Regions from separate parts of the Flavobacterium facile genome, predicted to be linked through region 2. Evidence: riboswitches for the same ligand, from Rfam matches in the RefSeq annotation. Region 2 holds a riboswitch; the other holds the start of a gene.
The links. A riboswitch is a leader RNA that binds a small molecule or an ion and turns the genes downstream of it on or off. The one in region 2 is predicted to bind cobalamin.

Region 1: another riboswitch for cobalamin. It lies ahead of UEQ13_RS14265 (PAS domain-containing protein); the one in region 2 lies ahead of UEQ13_RS12375 (TonB-dependent receptor plug domain-containing protein).

What each region holds. Positions count from the first base shown of each region.
Region 1 is NZ_JAZAYT010000035.1:374,901-384,707, reverse strand. It holds gene UEQ13_RS14295 (metal-dependent transcriptional regulator) at 1-250, opposite strand, end outside; gene UEQ13_RS14290 (TonB-dependent receptor plug domain-containing protein) at 337-2,376, shown strand; gene UEQ13_RS14285 (DUF6686 family protein) at 2,429-2,779, opposite strand; gene UEQ13_RS14280 (DUF6607 family protein) at 2,787-3,698, opposite strand; gene UEQ13_RS14275 (TonB-dependent receptor plug domain-containing protein) at 3,813-5,882, shown strand; gene UEQ13_RS14270 (HmuY family protein) at 5,908-6,531, shown strand; adenosylcobalamin (AdoCbl) riboswitch at 6,681-6,815, shown strand; gene UEQ13_RS14265 (PAS domain-containing protein) at 6,886-7,368, shown strand; gene UEQ13_RS14260 (acyl-CoA thioesterase) at 7,378-7,764, shown strand; gene UEQ13_RS14255 (lycopene cyclase family protein) at 7,806-8,942, shown strand; gene UEQ13_RS14250 (LamG-like jellyroll fold domain-containing protein) at 9,071-9,807, opposite strand, start outside.
Region 2 is NZ_JAZAYT010000034.1:408,555-418,361, forward strand. It holds gene UEQ13_RS12375 (TonB-dependent receptor plug domain-containing protein) at 1-1,809, opposite strand, end outside; cobalamin riboswitch at 1,884-2,094, opposite strand; gene UEQ13_RS12380 (histidine phosphatase family protein) at 2,126-2,647, opposite strand; gene UEQ13_RS12385 (adenosylcobinamide-GDP ribazoletransferase) at 2,632-3,438, opposite strand; gene cobT (nicotinate-nucleotide--dimethylbenzimidazole phosphoribosyltransferase) at 3,555-5,207, opposite strand; gene UEQ13_RS12395 (Dph6-related ATP pyrophosphatase) at 5,229-5,873, opposite strand; gene UEQ13_RS12400 (bifunctional adenosylcobinamide kinase/adenosylcobinamide-phosphate guanylyltransferase) at 5,875-6,381, opposite strand; gene UEQ13_RS12405 (ABC transporter substrate-binding protein) at 6,533-7,663, shown strand; gene UEQ13_RS12410 (iron ABC transporter permease) at 7,664-8,692, shown strand; gene UEQ13_RS12415 (ABC transporter ATP-binding protein) at 8,722-9,501, shown strand; gene UEQ13_RS12420 (pseudouridine synthase) at 9,580-9,807, opposite strand, start outside.

The DNA.
Region 1 (9,807 bases), on a different contig from region 2:
AAAAAACTTCCCACAAACGGTGATTTCTGACAATCATTTTCGCATTTAGTTTCCCTTTTTCGGTTAAAAAAACACCTTGATACTTTTGATAGTCCACCAATTCTTTGTCCGATAATTTCTTAAGCATATCCGTTACAGATGAGGCTTTTGTATCTAACATTCCAGCAATAGCATTTGTATTAACGCCTTTTGGTGAAAGGTTCGACAAATGATAAATTACTTTTAAATAGTTTTCTTCGGAAGTGGTCATAAAATACGTTTGAACAAAAATAGTGAATAATATTTCATTAATACAAATAATATTTTTAGTTTTGTCTAAAAATTAAATTACTAAAAGTGAAAAAAATATTTCTTTTGTTCCTTTTTTCTGTTCTTTCTCAAGCGCAAATAAAAGATACTATTGCAAAAAATACAGATAAAGACATAGATGAAATTGTTGTTACAGGAACTTTAAAACCGGTATCTCGATTAGAAACGCCAGTTCCTGTAGAAATTTATACGGCGACTTTCTTAAAGAAAAATCCAACTTCCAATATTTTTGAAGCCTTGCAAAACGTAAATGGTGTTCGACCGCAATTGAATTGCAACATTTGTAATACTGGCGACATTCACATTAATGGTTTGGAAGGACCGTATACAATGGTTACGATTGATGGAATGCCAATTGTAAGTTCGCTTTCTACGGTTTATGGTTTATCTGGAATTCCGAATTCGTTAATTGATAGAATTGAAATTGTAAAAGGTCCGGCTTCTTCTTTATATGGAAGTGAAGCCGTTGGTGGATTAATCAATATAATCACAAAAAATGCGACTCAAGCTCCAATTTTTTCAGCCGATTTTTTCACGACTTCTTGGTTAGAAAACAATTTAGATTTGGGTTTTAAAAAGAACATAAAAGACAAAGCAAATACGTTAGTTGGTTTGAATTATTACAACTATAATTCACCAATAGACAACAATCACGATAATTTTACAGATATCACTTTACAAGAAAGAATTTCGATATTTAATAAATGGAATTTCATCAGAAAAAATGATAAATTATTCACTTTAGCAGGTCGTTTTTTTTACGAAGATCGTTGGGGTGGTGAAATGAATTGGAACAAATCGTACCGAGGAACAAATCAGGTTTATGGTGAAAGTATTTACACGTCTCGTCAAGAAGTAATCGGAAAATACCAATTGCCTTTTTCAAAAAAAATTTATTTCTCGTTTTCAGCTACTAATCACGACCAAGATTCATATTATGGAACCACAAAATATGCCGCACAACAGCAAATTGGTTTCGGACAACTCACTTGGGATAAAAAAATTAGTAGTCACGATTTATTAATTGGTAGTGCGTATCGTTACCAATTTTATAACGACAATACAACCGCAACGGTTGCACCAGAAAGAACTCATATTTTTAGTGTTTTTGGTCAAGATGAAATAAAATTGGCGAAAATGCACAGTGTTTTATTGGGAAGTCGATTGGATTACAACAACAATCACGGATACATTTATACTCCGAGAATTGCTTATAAATGGAAATTTACAGATTCGGATATTTTTAGAATTAATGCTGGAACTGGATTTAGAGTCGTGAATTTATTTACCGAAGAACACGCCGCACTTACAGGTTCTAGAGAAGTACTTGTTGAAGAAGATTTGAAACCAGAAAAATCGTTTAATGTGAATGTGAATTATTTAAAAAAGATGCGATTTGAAAATGCTTCGTCTTTAGGTTTTGATATTTCCGCTTGGTATACTCATTTTTCGAATCAAATTATTCCGGATTACGACACCAATCCCAATCAAATTATTTATAAAAACTTAAATGGTTTTGCGGAAACAAAAGGTGTAAGCATGAATATTGATTATATGACGAATTTCGGATTAAAAGCAATTTTAGGCGCAAGTATTTTAGAAAGTAAAAACACAAAAGACGGCGTAACCTCAACACCAATTTTAACGGAGAAATATAGTGCGAATTGGGCGATAACTTATGAAATTTTAGAATGGAATTTGTCTTTTGATTATACCGGAAATTTATATGGTCCGATGCGATTGCCTTTATTAAGCAGCTTAGATCCTAGAGCAGCAACTTCACCTATTTGGAGTATTCAAAATATTCAAGCGACTTATAAATGGAATAATAGGTTTGAAGTTTATGGCGGAATTAAGAACTTATTAAATTGGACACCTAACAAAAAGAATGCATTTTTAATTGCCAGACCAAATGATCCGTTTGATGAAAATGTGCAATTTGACGGAAATGGAAATGTAATTGCCACACCAGAAAATCCATATGCTTTAACTTTTGATCCCGCTTATGTGTACGCACCCAATCAAGGAATTAGAGGTTTCTTAGGATTAAGATATTATTTGAAATAAAAACCAAAAAGCCCGCTTTTATGAGGCGGGCTTTTCTTTATAACTCTAAAAATTAATTAAAATTGATAGTATTATCAAAATCTTTATAGGTTAAAAAACCTTTTTTTTCTGTATCAAAATCGAGTAAACTCAATAGTTCAAACAATTCATATCTATCAATTAGAATGATAAAATTTTTCTGTAACGTAGGAATTGGAATTTTCTTATTATAAATAGAATTTTCATATTCGTTTTCCCAATAACTGATATCTACTTTTCGTAAAAAATCTTTAAATGTTTCTAATTCTAGAATATCTAAACTAAAATGTAGGTTATTAAAACTCAATTGGAATTTCTTGCAATTATTCATGTAAATTAAAATTCCATTTTTTGTTTCTTTAACTTTTGTAAAATTGCAACACATAACTATCTTATTTTGAAATGTAACTTTCTATAATTTTTGCAACTTCTTCTCTTGAAGCATCTGCTTTTAAATCGAATAATTTCATAAACAACGGCTGATTGTCCACTTTTTTCTCTAAGGTTAAATCTTTATTTTTCAAGAAAACAATTTCCCATTGGTCTCTCACTTTTTTCCAAACCGAATTGTTCTTTTTCCACCAATCTTGTGCGATTTTACATTTAAAATCATCCACTTTAGTGTACACATCATGACCTTTTTCTAGAGCTAATAACACATCTTTTTCATTATTTTTTCTAATCAACTTAGCATTATCTTGATCATGAATCCAACCAGTTGTAGTTGTTTCTTGCACATTTGTTCTTTTCAAAACATTATAATCATTTCTAATGGTATGTTCTCTTCTTGGTAAAGGCGCATCTGTTGTATTTTCCCAATAATGTCTTCCGTCAACATGAACCCAAGTCGCTGTTCCTTCATATCTCGGACTATCATCCACTTGATACACTTTTTGCGTCCATTGCCCTTTTACTTCTTTAGATGATAATTGATTAAAATTCCAAGTCGTTTCTTTATTGAAAGTATAAAATTTTGTGTTTTCGAACAACCAATCTTGACGCCAATGTTTTACTATTGATTCTTCTGTTTTTCCTGTAATTAATAAATGTTGTAACGAAATTTTATTCGGTTGGTCTTCAATTAATTCTACCCATTCTAAAGCGGTTTCATGTTTTACTGGTGATTTTTTATACAAACTGTCTTTAGAATAACTAAAAGTTTCCGCAAAATTGAACTGCACCTCGTAACAACCACACATCGATTTTATGGCTTTTACGTCTTCTTTCTTTTTTACATCCTGACTTCTTCCTACAAAGCCAATTAACAATAATGTAGTTGTTAAAATAAATGAATTGATTTTCATAATGTTATGTTTTAAGATTAAATTTCTGAGGCAAATATATTTATTTTTATTCATTCTAAATAAAAATAATATATATATTTGTCAAAATATTTTTATTAAGTCTAATTTAATATAATGAAGAATATCAGATATATCCTGTTTTTATTGGCGTTTAAGTCCTTTTCACAAAACGAAAAAAAAGACACGATTAAAAGTGTCTTAATAGAAGAAGTTGTTGTAACGGCAACTCGAACAGAAAGACAATTATCATCTTTACCATTACCGGTACAATTAATTACGAAAGCACAAATTAAACAAACTGGAGCGTTAAAATTAAATGATATCCTTGAAGAGCAAACTGGACTTATAATAGTTCCCGATTTTGGTGGTGTTCTTGGAATTCAAATGCAAGGTTTAGATGCTCAATATACTTTGATATTGATAGATGGCGTGCCGCTTGTTGGTCGTTCGGCAGGATCTCTAGATTTGAGTAGAGTTGCTGTAAACAACATCAAACAAATTGAGATTGTAAAAGGTGCATCGTCTAGTTTGTATGGTTCTGAAGCATTAGGTGGTGTAATAAATATAATTACGGAAAGTCCGAAAAACAAAAAAATTACAGGTGAATTAAATAGCCGTATAGGAACCTTTTTTACTACTGATAACAATCTAAATTTTGGATTTGGCATCAATAAATTAAACATCAATGCATCAATAAATTCATTTTCAACAGATGGCTATGATTTAGATAAAAAGGATAATGAAAAAACGGTTTTACCCTATCGAAATTTAACTTCACAATTGCAACTTGATTATAGATTTTCGGATAAATCAAATTTAGTAGTATCCAATCGATATTTCAATCAAAGCAACAATGTTGAAACTATTGTAAACAACAAAAACGCATCGGGTATAACCAAAACCAACGAATACAATAGTCATTCTAGGTTTTTTTATAATCCAAATGACAATTTAAGTTTCACAGGCGAGTTTTATGCCACTCAATATTACATAAAAGACGAGGTGCGTTTTAATGATACGAATGCAACTTTATATAATGATTTTTTTAAAGAAAACTTACTCCGTCCAGAAATTAGAACTTCATACAAGAAACGAAATACAACCTATACTTCAGGTTTTGGATATAATTTAAATAATCTGGAACGCACCTATTTTGACCAAAAAGCACTCAATAATTCTTATTACGGATTTTTACAATACGATTACAATTTAAAAGAGAAGTTTAACATTTTGGCTGGTTTACGTTATGACAAAAATTTAGCTTATGCTTCTGTTTTAAGTCCGAAATTAGCTTTGAATTATCAATTTTCAAAACAGTTTTCAATTCAAGGTTCTGTTGGTTATGGTTTCAAAGCACCTGATTTACGACAATTATTTTTCAATTTCGAAAATGTTGGCGTGGGCTATATTGTTTTGGGTTATAATGTTGCTCCAAATCGATTAGCTGAATTAGAATCACAAAGACGCATTCAAAACAGTATGGTTTCTCCTAATTTTTTCGATAACCCACTAAATCCTGAAACTAGTGTGGGTTATAATTTCGGCATCAAACACAATCGAGAAAAAATAAAAACTTCTATAAATATTTTCTACAACGAAGTAAAAAACTTAATAGATACGAGAGCCATTGCACAATTAACCAACGGACAAAATATTTTTAGTTATACAAATATCGGTTCCGTTTCTACACAAGGTTTAGAGCTTAATTCATTAGTCAAAATAACTAAAAACATAGAAATTTCAGGTGGATATCAATATCTAATTGCAAAAGATAATGATGTAATTCAGGATATTAAAGACAAAAAAGTGTTTGCTCGTGAACCAATTACATCACAATCGTTTGAACTAAAACAATCGGATTATTTCGGATTATTCAATCGTTCTAAACATACTGCAAACTTCAAATATTTTTTAAAAATTCCAAATTGGAAACTCTATCACAATATCCGAGCAACTTACAGAAGCAAGTACGGATTATTCGACACTAACAATAATGCAATTCTAGACAATTATGATGCTTTTGCAAAAGAGTATGTGATTTTCGACACCTCAATAACCAAAAAAATAAAGAAAAAATTTGAAGTACAAATCGGCATCGATAATATTTTGAATTTTACCGATACACAAAATGCGAGTAACTACGCAGGAAGAGTAACGTATTGTAAAGTGCAATACCATTTTTAATTATTTTAAACCTAATTTAAACATTATGAAGAATTTCAAAACAATTTTAGTATTAGCAATTTCAGTTGCTTTTTTTTCTTGCTCAAAAGACGATGAGCCAACACCAACTGCTACACCAACAACACTAACCGTAAAAACCTTTTCTAATTTGCATGCGCCAGTTACTGGTGGTGGTGGGCAACCCGTAAGTGGAGAATTTGTAAAATTCAATTTTGCAACAGGACAAATTGTAACCGCAGGAGACAATTGGGACATTGCTTTTCGCTCTACTACAATTCTAGTAAATGGCGGAGTTGCAGGAACAGATCAACCAGCAAGAACAGGTATTGCAGCTGCATCTGTTGTTACTGGAACTTTTGCAAACATTATAACAGCTCCAACAGATAATTTATTTGCACAAGATACAGAAACAAGTTACGCAATACCAACTGGTTCTGGAAATGGTTGGTATAATTATAATGGTGCTACTAATGTAGTCTCTCCAATTGCAGGAAAAGTAATTGTAGTAAAAACCCACGATGGAAAATATGCAAAAATGGAGATTTTAAATTATTATCAAAACGCACCTGCAAACCCAACAGGAACAGAACCATCAAGATATTATAAATTTAATTTTGTTTACCAACCTAATGGAAGTAAAAACTTTTAAAATTATTCTATAAAAAACATAGAATAAAAAAATTGAAGTTTCTAATTAAACTTTGAATTTTGTTTGTGTTTGATTAAAGACTGCCCTTTTTGAGCAGTCTTTATTTTTAAATTCATAACTTTACCAAATATTAAAATCAATTTTTGAGAAGTAGTTTTTACTTTTCAATGTGGAATCGAGTTAAATTCTCGAACTGTCGTGCAACTGTGATTTTCTTTTAGAAATAAGTCAGATACATATAATTGATTTTTGTTTACGCATCACGAAAGTGCATAAGCTAGAATTTTCTTCATTTCACTATAATGAAGAAACGCTCTGTTTTATTCGCTTTTATAACTTTAAAACGAATAAAAAATGTTTGACAAATACGACCAAGCTTGGGCTAAATATCAAAAAAAATTAAGACTTAAACCTTTACCGTTGCTTTCTTGGAATATTTTTAGCCATCAGATTGCACCAATTACAGCTTTTAATTCCCTTCAAAAAAACTGGGTAAATAAGGAAGATTATTACAATCAGATTGCCAATAAATCTGTGATTGTAACAGATAGTAAGCTTACCATTATTTTTGCTACTAAAGAAATTTCTGAATTAACGGGCTATCGTTCTTCTGAAATTATTGGACAAACTCCAAAAATGTTTCAAGGTGCTTTAACGGATGATAGAACTAGAGAAAAAATCAAAATGGCAATTAGCAAAAATCATCCTTTTAAAGAAATCGTCATTAATTACAAAAAAGATGGCACTTGCTATAAATGCGAAATCGAAGCCTATCCAAAATTTGATACCAATAACAATATAGTAAATTACATTGCATTCGAAAGAATTGCCTCATAAATCAAACCGATGAAAACACAAGAAGAAAAAATCAAAGATTCTACAACAAGAGTTTTTAAAGCTGTATTTCCTAACACAACCAATCATTACGATACTTTATTTGGTGGAACTGCCATGCAATTTATGGATGAAGTTGCTTTCATCACAGCAACCAGATATAGTCGCCAAAAAATGGTAACCGTAAGTAGTGATAAAATAGATTTTAAAAGACCAATTCCACACGGAACTATTATAGAATTGATTGGAAAAGTAACCTATTTAGGGACAACCAGTTTAAAAGTGAGAGTCGATATTTTTATTGAAGAAATGTATTCTACTTCAAGAGAAAAAGCCATTACTGGTGAATTTACTTTTGTAGCGATAGACGAAAACAAAAAAGCTGTTAAAGTGGAATAATCTTTTTTCAAATTCCATCTAAAAGAAGTACTTTTGAAACTATGAACTACTATCATTACATATTTACCGGAAACGGATTATCAGCTTTATTAACCCTTTTTGAAATGATTCAATCAGGACAATTTTCTGATAAAAAAATACTTTTGATAGATTCAGATTTGAAAAACAAAAATGATAGAACTTGGTGTTTTTGGAATTCCGAAAATTTATTTGACGAAATTATTTCTAAAAAATGGCAAAAAGCTTGGTTTAAAAATGAAAGTTTCATTAATCAATTAGATTTAAATCCGTACGACTATAAAATGATTCGAAGTGCGGATTTTTATAAGTTAATTTTCGATAAAATTGCAAAACAACCCAACATTGAAATCTTTCAAGATGAAGTGACTGATTTTTCAGAATTAGGAAAGCATTGTGTTGTGAAAACGAAAACCAAATCGTTTACGTGTAATCAAGTTTTCAATAGCATTTACAACCCAAAATTAGTAAAATCGCAAACTAAATTTCCTTTGGTGCAACAACATTTTATTGGTTGGTTTATCAAAAGCAAGGAAACTGTTTTCACAGAAGATTGCCCAACTTTTATGGATTTTTCTGTCGAGCAGAAAGGAAATACGCGATTTATGTATGTGTTACCAACTTCTTCAACCGAAGCTTTATTAGAATATACTTTATTTTCTAAAGATTTGTTACCGAAAGAAGAATACGAAAGCGAAATTGAAAACTACATTCATAAATTAGGCATTACCGAATATGAAATTGTAGAAAAAGAACAAGGTAACATTCCAATGACGTGTTTTCCTTTTTGGAAAAACAACAGTAAAAACATCATAAACATTGGTTCAGCTGGTGGTTGGAGTAAAGCCAGTACGGGTTATACGTTTAAAAATTCGGTAAAAAAATCAAAAGAATTAGTTCGGTTTTTAAAAACAGGAAAAGACTTTACCAAATTTCATAAAATCAACAAGTTTTGGTTTTACGATTTACTACTTATTGATATTTTGTATCAAACCAATCAACACGGAAGCGCTATTTTCTCAAGTATGTTCAAAACAGGAAAAGCTGCCTTAATTTTTAAATTCTTAGACGAAGAAACTTCTTTTTGGGAAGATTTAAAAGTCATTTGGATGTGTCCGAAAGGGTTGTTTATTAAAGCATTGTGGAAGAGAGTTTTTTAGTTAAATAAAAAAAGCCAGCTAAAGCTGGCTTTTTTATTATGAGAAACAAATAATCATTCCTATTGAAAATATTAGAATATATATAAGGATTAACAACACCTCTAATCTTTTATCTTCTTTTAACTTCATTATTGTTTGATTAATTTGAAGGTATTTAAATTACCTTTTTGATTAGTAACTGTTAGTAAATAGATACCATTTGTATAATTAGATAAATCTATGTTAGAAGATCCAACAGATACTTTATTAGAATATACTTTCTTACCAATCATATCAAATACCTCAACAGTACTATCTTCTTGAGTTTCGATAGCAAAAATGCCGTTTGATGGGTTTGGATATATTTTAATGTTGTTAGCCACTTCAAAACTTTCGTTGCTCAAAACCGCGCAATTTGTCCCAGTAACAATAGGAGAACCAGCCAAAAAGTTTGATGTTGTCCCAGTTTTTGTAAAATTAACTAAAGTTCCATTATTGGCATTACCAGATGCATCTGTAAGTGTAGTAATAGTTGTATTATTTGCAGCATCTGTACCTTGATTGAATTTATAATAAGCTACTAAACTATTTTGAGTTGAAGGGCTTGGTAATTCGCAATTCATATTATTTTGAATTTCCGCTAAAGGTAATGCTCTATTCCAAATACGAACTTCTTCAATATCTCCATTAAACACTGCTCCAGACCCGTATGCGCCAATTTGCATATTACCTCCAACAGTTGCTGATACGCTATTGTTTTCACTTACTAATATTTCATTAATATACAATTTCATAGTAGTGGTTGGCGCGTCATATGTAACTGTTACCATATTCCATGTATTTAATAAAGACGATGCATCTGCCAAAACATGTTGAAAATTACCAT
Region 2 (9,807 bases):
TAAATTCGTTGATAACTTTACACTTAAATTTGTATGTACCAATTGATAAGCAGGAACCTGAGTAGCAACAGTTGCAAATGTAGTACTATCAAAATAAGCTACATCTCTTTGGTTGATGTATTGATATTGAGCACTCCAAGAAATATTTTTAGTAATATCTACAGATAAATTTGCATTAGCTCTGTGTTTAGCAACAAATCTTGCAATTAACACATCATTTTCAACAAATGTATAATTTCCGCTCACTGTAACTTTTTGAATTGGTTTAATAGTTACATTCGTTTCAAAACCTTTAGATTTATTAATACCAGCAATATTAACATATTGTCCCCATGGTGGACTTGGTAAATTTCCAAAAACAATTGAATTATCTTGTTCTCTGAAGAATGCTGCACCAGTAAAAATTACTTTTTTGTTAAACAATTGTTTTTCAAAACCTAATTCCGCTGTTGTATTTTCTTGAGGTGTAAGTGCTGAATTTCCGTATGGAGAATATACTTGGTATAACGTAGGAGAAACAACTGCTCCACCAATAGATCCATAAAATTTTAATCCTAATTTAGAAATTGAGTACGATGGATTAAAATTCCAAATTAAATAATCATCATAAACACTATGCTTGTGGTAACGAATACCTGTATTTATATTTAATCCAATTTTGGTTTCATAAACAGCTGTTAAATAAGGATCTACTACATTAAATTTAGCAACATTTCCAAGAATATCACCATATGGAGTAAATTGATTCATATCAAAAAATTGAAATTGAACTCCAGTTACTAAATATAATGAACTTAATACATTATATTTATTAAAGGCATCAACATTCACATTTCTTGATTTATAAAAAGAATTTGAAATACCATTCCAAGTGTCAAAATTAGTATAATCTCTTTCTAATAATCCAAATGAAGAATTAATTTTAAATTCCCCTTTTTTATATTTAAAAGTTGGTGTAAAACCGGCTCTAAATTGCTCACTTGATAGCGAATTAAATTCATTATCTGAAAAAGAACCGTCATCAAAAGTAGATTTTAATTTATCGTAATTTGCGAAAAAATCTAAATTTAGTTTTCCATTCACTTTTACTCCAAATTGTTGGTTTAAATTTAATCTTGAGAAAATATCATCTTCAAAATTTACACCAGCTGCTTCACTTAAACCTCTAACTTCTGTACTATTTAAAGAAGTTAAAAACGAAACTTTTCCATTAGAACCATTAAATGAAAAACCTTGATTAGATTCTTTTCCATGTAATTTGTGGTTTTCTGTTGTGTTTTGAGTTCCAACATTAATATATGCTGTACCTGAAACTTTATTCTTTACCGCTTTCTTTAAAGTAATATTAATAACAGCTGAAGCGCCGTTTGGTCCATATAAAACGGTAGAAGCTCCTTTTAAGATTTCAATACTTTCTACTTGATCTACTGGTAATAAACGTAAATCATATGTTGATGAAATACTTGAAGCATCAACTACCGGATTTCCATCAATTAAAATTAAAACTTGATTGGTGTTTCCACCTCTAACAAATAAATCTAAATTTTTTCCAGCACTTCCTTGGTTACCAACTACTTCAAATCCTGACAACTGACTTAATACAGTAGCTACACTTTGACCTTTTCTTTGTTCTAAATCTTTTTGTGTGATTTTCTCAATACTTCTTCCTGATTTTGCTTTGCTCTGAGCAAATTTAGTATCCGTAATTACTACTTCTTCAATAGTTTTTGTAGCATCTTGTTCTTGTGCAATAGCAAAAGAAGTTCCCAACGTTAAAAACGTGGCAAGTTTAATGAAATTTGTTTTCATCTTTAATTTTTAAATTTTAAAAAATAGGAAAAAAGCATAGAATTACCCATACCCAAACTTTTTCTCCCGAAAGCTTGATACAATGAATTGAGGCAGGTCTCCTGGCTTGCGTATTATTGTTTTCCTTCCCAAGATGCTGAAAAAAATTCAGCAAACTCAGTGGATTTGTAGTAACAATAACCTTATTAGCATACAGTTGCGGGTACAGCTCAGGTTTTTAACCTGATTCCCTTTTAATGAATTTTACGAAAAACGCAAAATCCAACCATAATTCGAGGTCAAAAATACGAATAAATTCAACAATTCCTATTTTTACTTATAATTCCAAACGAAAAACTTCACCATAATTTACAGAATACAAAGAAAAAGCATCCACAAGATTGGTTTTATGATAACGAGATAAAATGCTTCTTATACTGCCAGCATGACAAATAACAATAATTTTAGCTACTTTTTTTTGAAGTAATTCGGAATAAAATTCACCTACACGTTCATGTAAATCTTCAAAGGATTCGCCATTAGGAACGCGAACGGTAACAAAATTATCCATCCAAGGTTTGATTTCTTCTTGTGGAATATCGTTCCAAGGCTGCAATTCCCAATTTCCGAAATTCATTTCCATTAAGCGTTTATCTAAAATGATATTGTCAGAAATAAATTCAGCCATTTTTTTACATCTTAGTAATGGACTAGAATACACACTAGCATCAATAGGAAGTTGTGCTTTTATTTCTTGAAAAATATCTAAATATGGTTCTTTGATATCCACATCGGCTTGACCGTAACAAATCCCTTTTTCACAAATAGTTTCCGTATGACGAACTAAATAAATTTCCATAATGCTATAAATGATAAATAAAATACTACTTCTGCAATTTGTTGCGTGGCGCCTAAACAATCTCCTGTGTAACCGCCAATCCATTTTTTAAAATAACGTGTTAGTGAAACATTTGTCAAAATTAATGGTATCAATAAATAAAGAAAACACCAAGAAATAGAAATTAATTTTAAAAAAGGAATTAACCCAAAAACAAATGCTCCAACAATTTCTTTCCAAGTATTTTGTTTAGCGATGGGTTTGCTTTTAGATAATTCATCTTCACGAACATAATCCGTTGTGAAAATAATAGATATTGCGGTTAATCTTGAAAGAGAATGTGTTACGATAAAGAATAAAAATGAAACAAAAACAATATCATCTTGAATGTAAGGATGAGTTATAAATTCATTTAGCACCATTTTCAAAGCGAAAAACTTAATTGCAAATAACAATACTAAACCAATCGCACCATAAGCACCAATGGCGCTGTCTTTCATTATTTTTAGGATTTTTTCTTTTGTCCAACCGCCACCAAAACCGTCGCAAACATCTGCGAAACCGTCTTCATGAAACGCACCAGTTGTTAAAACATTAGCCAACAAACTAAAAAGAATAGCTAATTCTAAATAAAATATTTTATAAGAAAGGGCGAAAACTATTGCGCCAATTCCACCTACTATATATCCAATTAAAGGAAAATATCTGGTGGCTTTGTTTAGATACGTTGGATCGTGTGTAATGTTTTTAGGACAAGGAATTCTTGTGTAAAACATTAAAGCTGTAAAAAATATATCTAATTGTTTTTTCATGTTTTTTATATTTAACCGCAAAGAACGCAAAGTTTTTCGCAAGGCTCGCAAAGTATTTCTTTTACTTTTTACTTGACTCTTTTAACTTTTTACTTGGCTCCTTTTACTTGGCTCTTCTATTTATTACTTACTCCGGCACTTTCAAAACTTGCCATTTCGTTAAAAAAGGCAACGGCGGAATGTACAATTGGAAAAGCAACTGCTACTCCACTTCCTTCACCCAAGCGCATTTCTAAATTAATAAGTGGTTCTGCATTTAAATAATTTAATAAGGTGATATGTGCCTTTTCAGAAGAACAATGACAAAAAATCGCGTTCTTTTTTATTTCAGGATTTTTGATTGATGCGATTAAATAACTGACAGTCGCAATAAATCCGTCCACTAAAATAAGCATGTTTTTATTGTTTGCTTCTAACATCGCTCCAGCCATTTGTATGATTTCAAAACCTCCAAAACAAGCTATAGTTTCCTCAAAATTAGTGATGTTATGAGTCGAAATTGCATCCGACAAAAGTTGGACTTTCCTATTATATTTTTCAATATCAACTCCAGTTCCTTTTCCAACACAATCTGCAATTGGAATTTGGGTTAAAACCGACATTAAAACCGAAGCCGAAGAAGTATTTCCAATTCCCATTTCTCCAAAACCAATACAATTTGTTCCTGAATTGGCAATTTGTTCCGTAATTTCTTTACCGAATTGAAACGCTAAATGCAATTCTTGTAAACTCATCGCTGGAGTTTGCAAAAACGATTGTGTACCTTTCGCTACTTTTTTATCAATTAATTTTTCAATTTTTGGAAAATCGTAGTTGACACCAGCATCTACAATTTTTAAATCAATGTTATTTTGTTTGCAAAACACGTTAATTGCTGCGCCTTCTGTTAGAAAATTTTCTACCATTTGACGGGTTACTTCTTGCGGATAGGCACTTACTCCGTGATTGGCAATTCCGTGATCAGCTGCAAAAACGACTAAAGTGGGTTTTGTGATTTGTATTTCTAACGTTTGTTGAATCGTTGCAATTTGATGCGCAATAGTTTCTAGCTTTCCTAATGCACCTAATGGTTTGGTTTTAGTATCTATTTTTTTTTGGATGATTTCGCTTGAAATTTTTGAAGCACTTGTTTCTGTGATTTCGTTTTCAAAATGTATTTCTTTTTTTATAATTGTATTTTCAATTTCAGTCACAACTGGTAAAACGGTTTTTTCATTCCATTTTAATTGTTGTAACATGGGTTGATTATCGTAATTTGTAGCGGGTTTTCCCACACAGAAATAGCCAATAGGTTCAATATACTCTGGAAAATTTAATAGGTTTTTAAAATCGTAATGATTTAAAATAGAAACCCAACCCATCGAAAAACCTTGTTCAGTTAAAGACAACCAAACATTTTGTGCCGCACAAACCGCACTGTATTTTATGGATTCGTTGCTACCAACAGTTCCAATGGTGAAAGTATCTAAAACACTTCTGTCGTAGGCAATTATCAATCCGATTGGCGCTTCTTCAATGGCTTCTAACTTTAGTTGTAAATATTTTTCTTTTTGAGATGGAGAATCCGTTAAATTAGCGGCTTTCTCGTGATAATTTTGAAATATATTTTTTATTTCAGATTTAATTTCTGCTTTTCGAACAATATAAAATCTGGTCGCATTTGTCAATCCAACACTTGGCGCAAAATGTCCTGCTAAAATGGCTTTATCTAAAACTTCTTGAGGTACTTCATCCGTTGTAAAATGACGCGTATCTCTTCTTTGTTTCATAATTTCGTGTAAACTCATCATTTATTCTTCCCAAATTAAAAAGCAATAATTATCGTATGTTTTCTTGGTAAATTTTGGCAATTCAATCTTATTTTTAAATATCGGACAATTGATCACTAAAGTATGATATTCTCCATTTTCGCCACAAGCATCAATCCCTTTTTGCTGCAATTCGAGTGCTAATTCTTTGGTTACGATTTTACCTAAATAGTCTTCGCCCATTTCTACATTACACGAAACGATCATGGTTTCAATTCCAGCATCAATCATTTGAAAAACCAACTCCATTCTATCTTGTTGCCATAAGGGTAAAAAAGCTTTCAATTCTGCCGCATTACAAACCTTTTCTTCCCATTCTCGGTGTGGCTCTAAATCGATATCACCAAAAACAACACCTTTAATTTCGTATTGTTTTTTAATCTCGTGTAAAATCGCAATATAATTTTTTTCATACTCATTCCAAGATGCCGGAACTGCTACTAAAGGTACACCAATTTGTTTGGCTTGTTGTTCTAAAATCGACAACGGAATACCATGTGAACGCGAAACTTTTCCGTTTTCATTCATCATGTTTAGCAAAACTGTCGGTTTTAATCCTTGTTCAGCTGCTTTCATTAAGGCGAAACAACTGTCTTTTCCACCACTCCAAGAACTTAATACTCTCATCTTATTTAACTTGCATCGGTAAACCAGAAACCATAAAAGTTACTTTATCTGCTTTTTTGGCTATAAACTGATTGACCCAACCTTGTAATTCTACAAATTTTCTACCAATATGCGTTTCTGCGTGAACGCCCATTCCGATTTCATTTGTGATGATTAGTATCGTTGTGTCTTCCATTAAAGCTAACTTTTCAATTTCGGCTTTAGCCAATTCTAAAGAAAGTTCCACGTCATTTTTCGTATCTACAAAAAAGTTCGTTAACCATAAAGTGACGCAATCTATAATGGCAACTCTTCCTTTAAAATCAATTTGAGACAAGTTTTTTTCTTCTTCAATGTTAGTCCAATTTTCATCTCTTTCACTCTGATGTCTGTCGATTCTTTTCTGAAAATCGCCATCCCATTTTCGGGCTGTAGCCACATACATTGGGTTTTTTGAAAGTTCCAATGCTACATTTTGAGCATAACTACTTTTTCCAGAACGTTCTCCACCAGTAATTAAATATATCATTCTTATAATTTTATAGGTTTGTAAGATCAAAAAGGCTTTCCAATTTTAATGAAAATATTTTTAAGATCTAATCACTTCGTAAAGATAGTATTTTTACGAATTTCAAAAATTAAACCCTCATTTTTTTTATACATTTGCAAAAACAACAACAATGAATCGCTTTTACTTATTTATTTTTACCTTTTTATCTTTATTCCTATTTAATTGCAAGAAAGAAACTTCTGCTAATGAAATTGAACTTCAAAGAAACAACATCAAGTATGCTAAAAGTTTATCTATTGAAGAAGGAAAAGATTTTACAATCGTAAAAGTTTCAAATCCTTGGCCGAATGCTAAAGAAACGTTTACTTATGTTTTAAGAAAAAATAATAGTAAAATCCCAAGTACTTATTCAAAATTTCCAGTTATTGACGTTCCTCTAAAAAATTCTATAGTTACTTCTACGACTATCATTCCATTTTTAGAGCAATTAGGAGTGGAAGAAAAATTAATTGGATTTCCTCATACCGATTACATTTCGTCAGAAAAAACAAGAGCTTTAATTGAGCAAAAAAAGATAGTAAATGTAGGGCAAAATGAAAGTTTGAATATTGAAAAAATCATAGAATTAAATCCTGATGTTTTAGTTTCTTTTTGTGTCGATAATGTGAATCCAACCTTAAAAAACTTAGAACGAAACGGAATCAAAATTGTCATTCAAGCGGATTGGATGGAACAAACCCCACTTGGAAAAGCAGAATGGATTAAATTATATGGCGCTTTATTCGGAAAAGAAAAAGAAGCAGATGACATTTTTAATTCGATTGAAAAAAATTATAACGAAACCCTAGCTTTAGTTCAAAATATAAAGAAACAACCTTCCATATTTTTAGGCTCGTTGTATCAAGATCAATGGTTTGTTCCTAATGGAAATAGTTGGTTGGCGTATTATATGAAGGAGGCAAAAGGCGATTATTTATGGAAACAAACGAAAGGAACTGGAAGTACGCCTTTAGGTTTTGAAAAAGTTTTAGAAACCGCTCACGCCGCAGATAAATGGATAACAAGCAGTTTCAGTTCTTTAAATAACATGAAAACTACCAACCCAAATTATGCCGCTTTCGATGCCTTTAAAAAAGGAGAAGTATATAGTTTTGAAGTTAAGAAGGGAAAAACAAGTGGCGTTATTTATTACGAACAAAGTACATCTCGTCCTGATTTAGTTTTGAAAGATTTTATAAAAATTTTACATCCAGAATTGATGAAAAACTACGAATTTACTTTTGCCACAAAAATCAAATAAATGCAAAAAACGTTTAAAAATAGCTCGCTTTTTATAGGATTATTTTCCTTACTTATCTTAGCTTTTCTGGCTAATTTAGCTTTAGGAAATGTATTAATTCCATTTGGAGATGTATGCGAAATTTTACTAAATCAAAACCATGAAAAACACACTTGGACTTATATCGTTTTAGATTACAGATTTCCAAAAGCTATTGTTGCCATTTTAACTGGTGTTGGATTGAGTATTTCTGGTTTAATTATGCAAACTTTATTTCGAAATCCATTAGCTGGACCTTATGTTTTAGGTTTAAGTTCTGGTGCGAGTTTAGGTGTAGCCATTGTGATTATGGGTTCTTTCTTGCTGCCAACATTTGTTGCAGATTTATTAGTGAATGATTACGGAATATTAATTGGTGCTTTCTTCGGAAGTTTTTTAGTTTTATTATTGGTTTTCTTTGTGGCTTCAAAATTAAAAGATACGATGTCGATTTTAATTGTCGGATTGATGTTTAGTAGTTTAACAAGTGCGATTATTAATGTTTTAACTTCTTTTTCGAGTGCCGAACAATTACAAAAATTCACCTTTTGGACCTTAGGAAGTTTAGGGAATTTGAACCAAAATCAAGTGTATTTATTAACAATTGTAGTTTCGATAGGTTTACTTTTAAGTTTTACGATTATCAAACCTTTAGATGGATTATTATTAGGTGAAAATTACGCGAGAAGTTTAGGAATCTCCATTAAAAGAACCCGAAATATCAGTATTATTGCCACCAGTATTTTAGCAGGAACTATTACTGCATTTGTGGGGCCAATTGCTTTTGTTGGATTAGCGATTCCGCATATGGCGAAGTTGATTTTTCAAACGAGTCAGCATAAAACACTTTTTGTAGCCACGTTGCTTTTAGGCGGCATAACGATGTTAGTTTGTGATACCATTTCGCAAATGCCGAATCAAGATTTTACTATTCCAATTAATGCGATTACCTCTATTTTAGGTGCGCCAGTAGTGATTTGGTTAATTATTAGAAAGAAAGGAATTAGATAAATTTAATGTGTCAATTTGCCAATATGTCAATGAAAAATAAAGTCTTACATACTAAAAATCTAAACATCGGATATACTTCTAAAAAAGGTAATATTCAAATTGCTTCTACTATTAATATTGAATTAGAAGCCGGAAAATTAATTACTTTAATTGGAGGAAACGGAATTGGTAAGTCGACTTTATTAAAAACCATCACTTCCATTATTCCAGCATTGGAAGGCGAAGTTTTTCTTTCTGATAAAAAAATAGCGGAGTATTCTCCAGAAACTCTAGCGCAAAATTTAAGCATTGTTACGACTGAAAAATTACCAGCCAGTAATTTAACGGTTTCGGAATTAATTGCTTTAGGTCGACATCCTTATACGAATTGGATGGGAAACTTAACAGAAACCGATTTGAATCATATTGAAGAAGCGATAAAAATCACAAATATTAGTCATTTACAATATAAAAAATATAGAGAAATTAGCGATGGTCAATTACAAAAAGTGATGATTGCAAGAGCTTTAGCACAAGATACACCGCTAATTATTTTAGATGAACCAACAACTCATTTAGATTTATTTCATAAAGTGGCGGTTTTTAAATTGTTGAAGAAATTAGCCAACGAAAACAATAAATGCATTTTATTTTCGACACATGATATCGATTTGGCGATTCAATTGAGTGACGAAATGATTGTAATGACTGAAGATTTCTGCGTGCAAGACCAACCATGTAATTTAATAGAAAAAGGTGTTTTCAATACCTTATTTAAAGACGAACATATCGTTTTTGATAAAATTTATGGTAAGTTTATTGTGAAATAGAAAACTCACCATTAAGAGATTAAGAATAGTTTAGCTGATTTTAAAATCTTAATTTACTTAATGTCTTAATGGTAAAATCTACTCCAAAATCCTATCAAAATTCTCTTTAAAAATCTCCTTCACTTCACCCGCTTTTAAATCTCCCATTTCAATATTTCCAACACGAACTCGGATTAATCGTAAAGTTGGAAAACCAACAGCAGAAGTCATTTTTCGTACTTGACGGAATTTCCCTTCGGTTAAAGTTATCGAAACCCAACTCGTTGGACCATGACGTTCATCTCTAATTCTTCTACCTTCACCAAT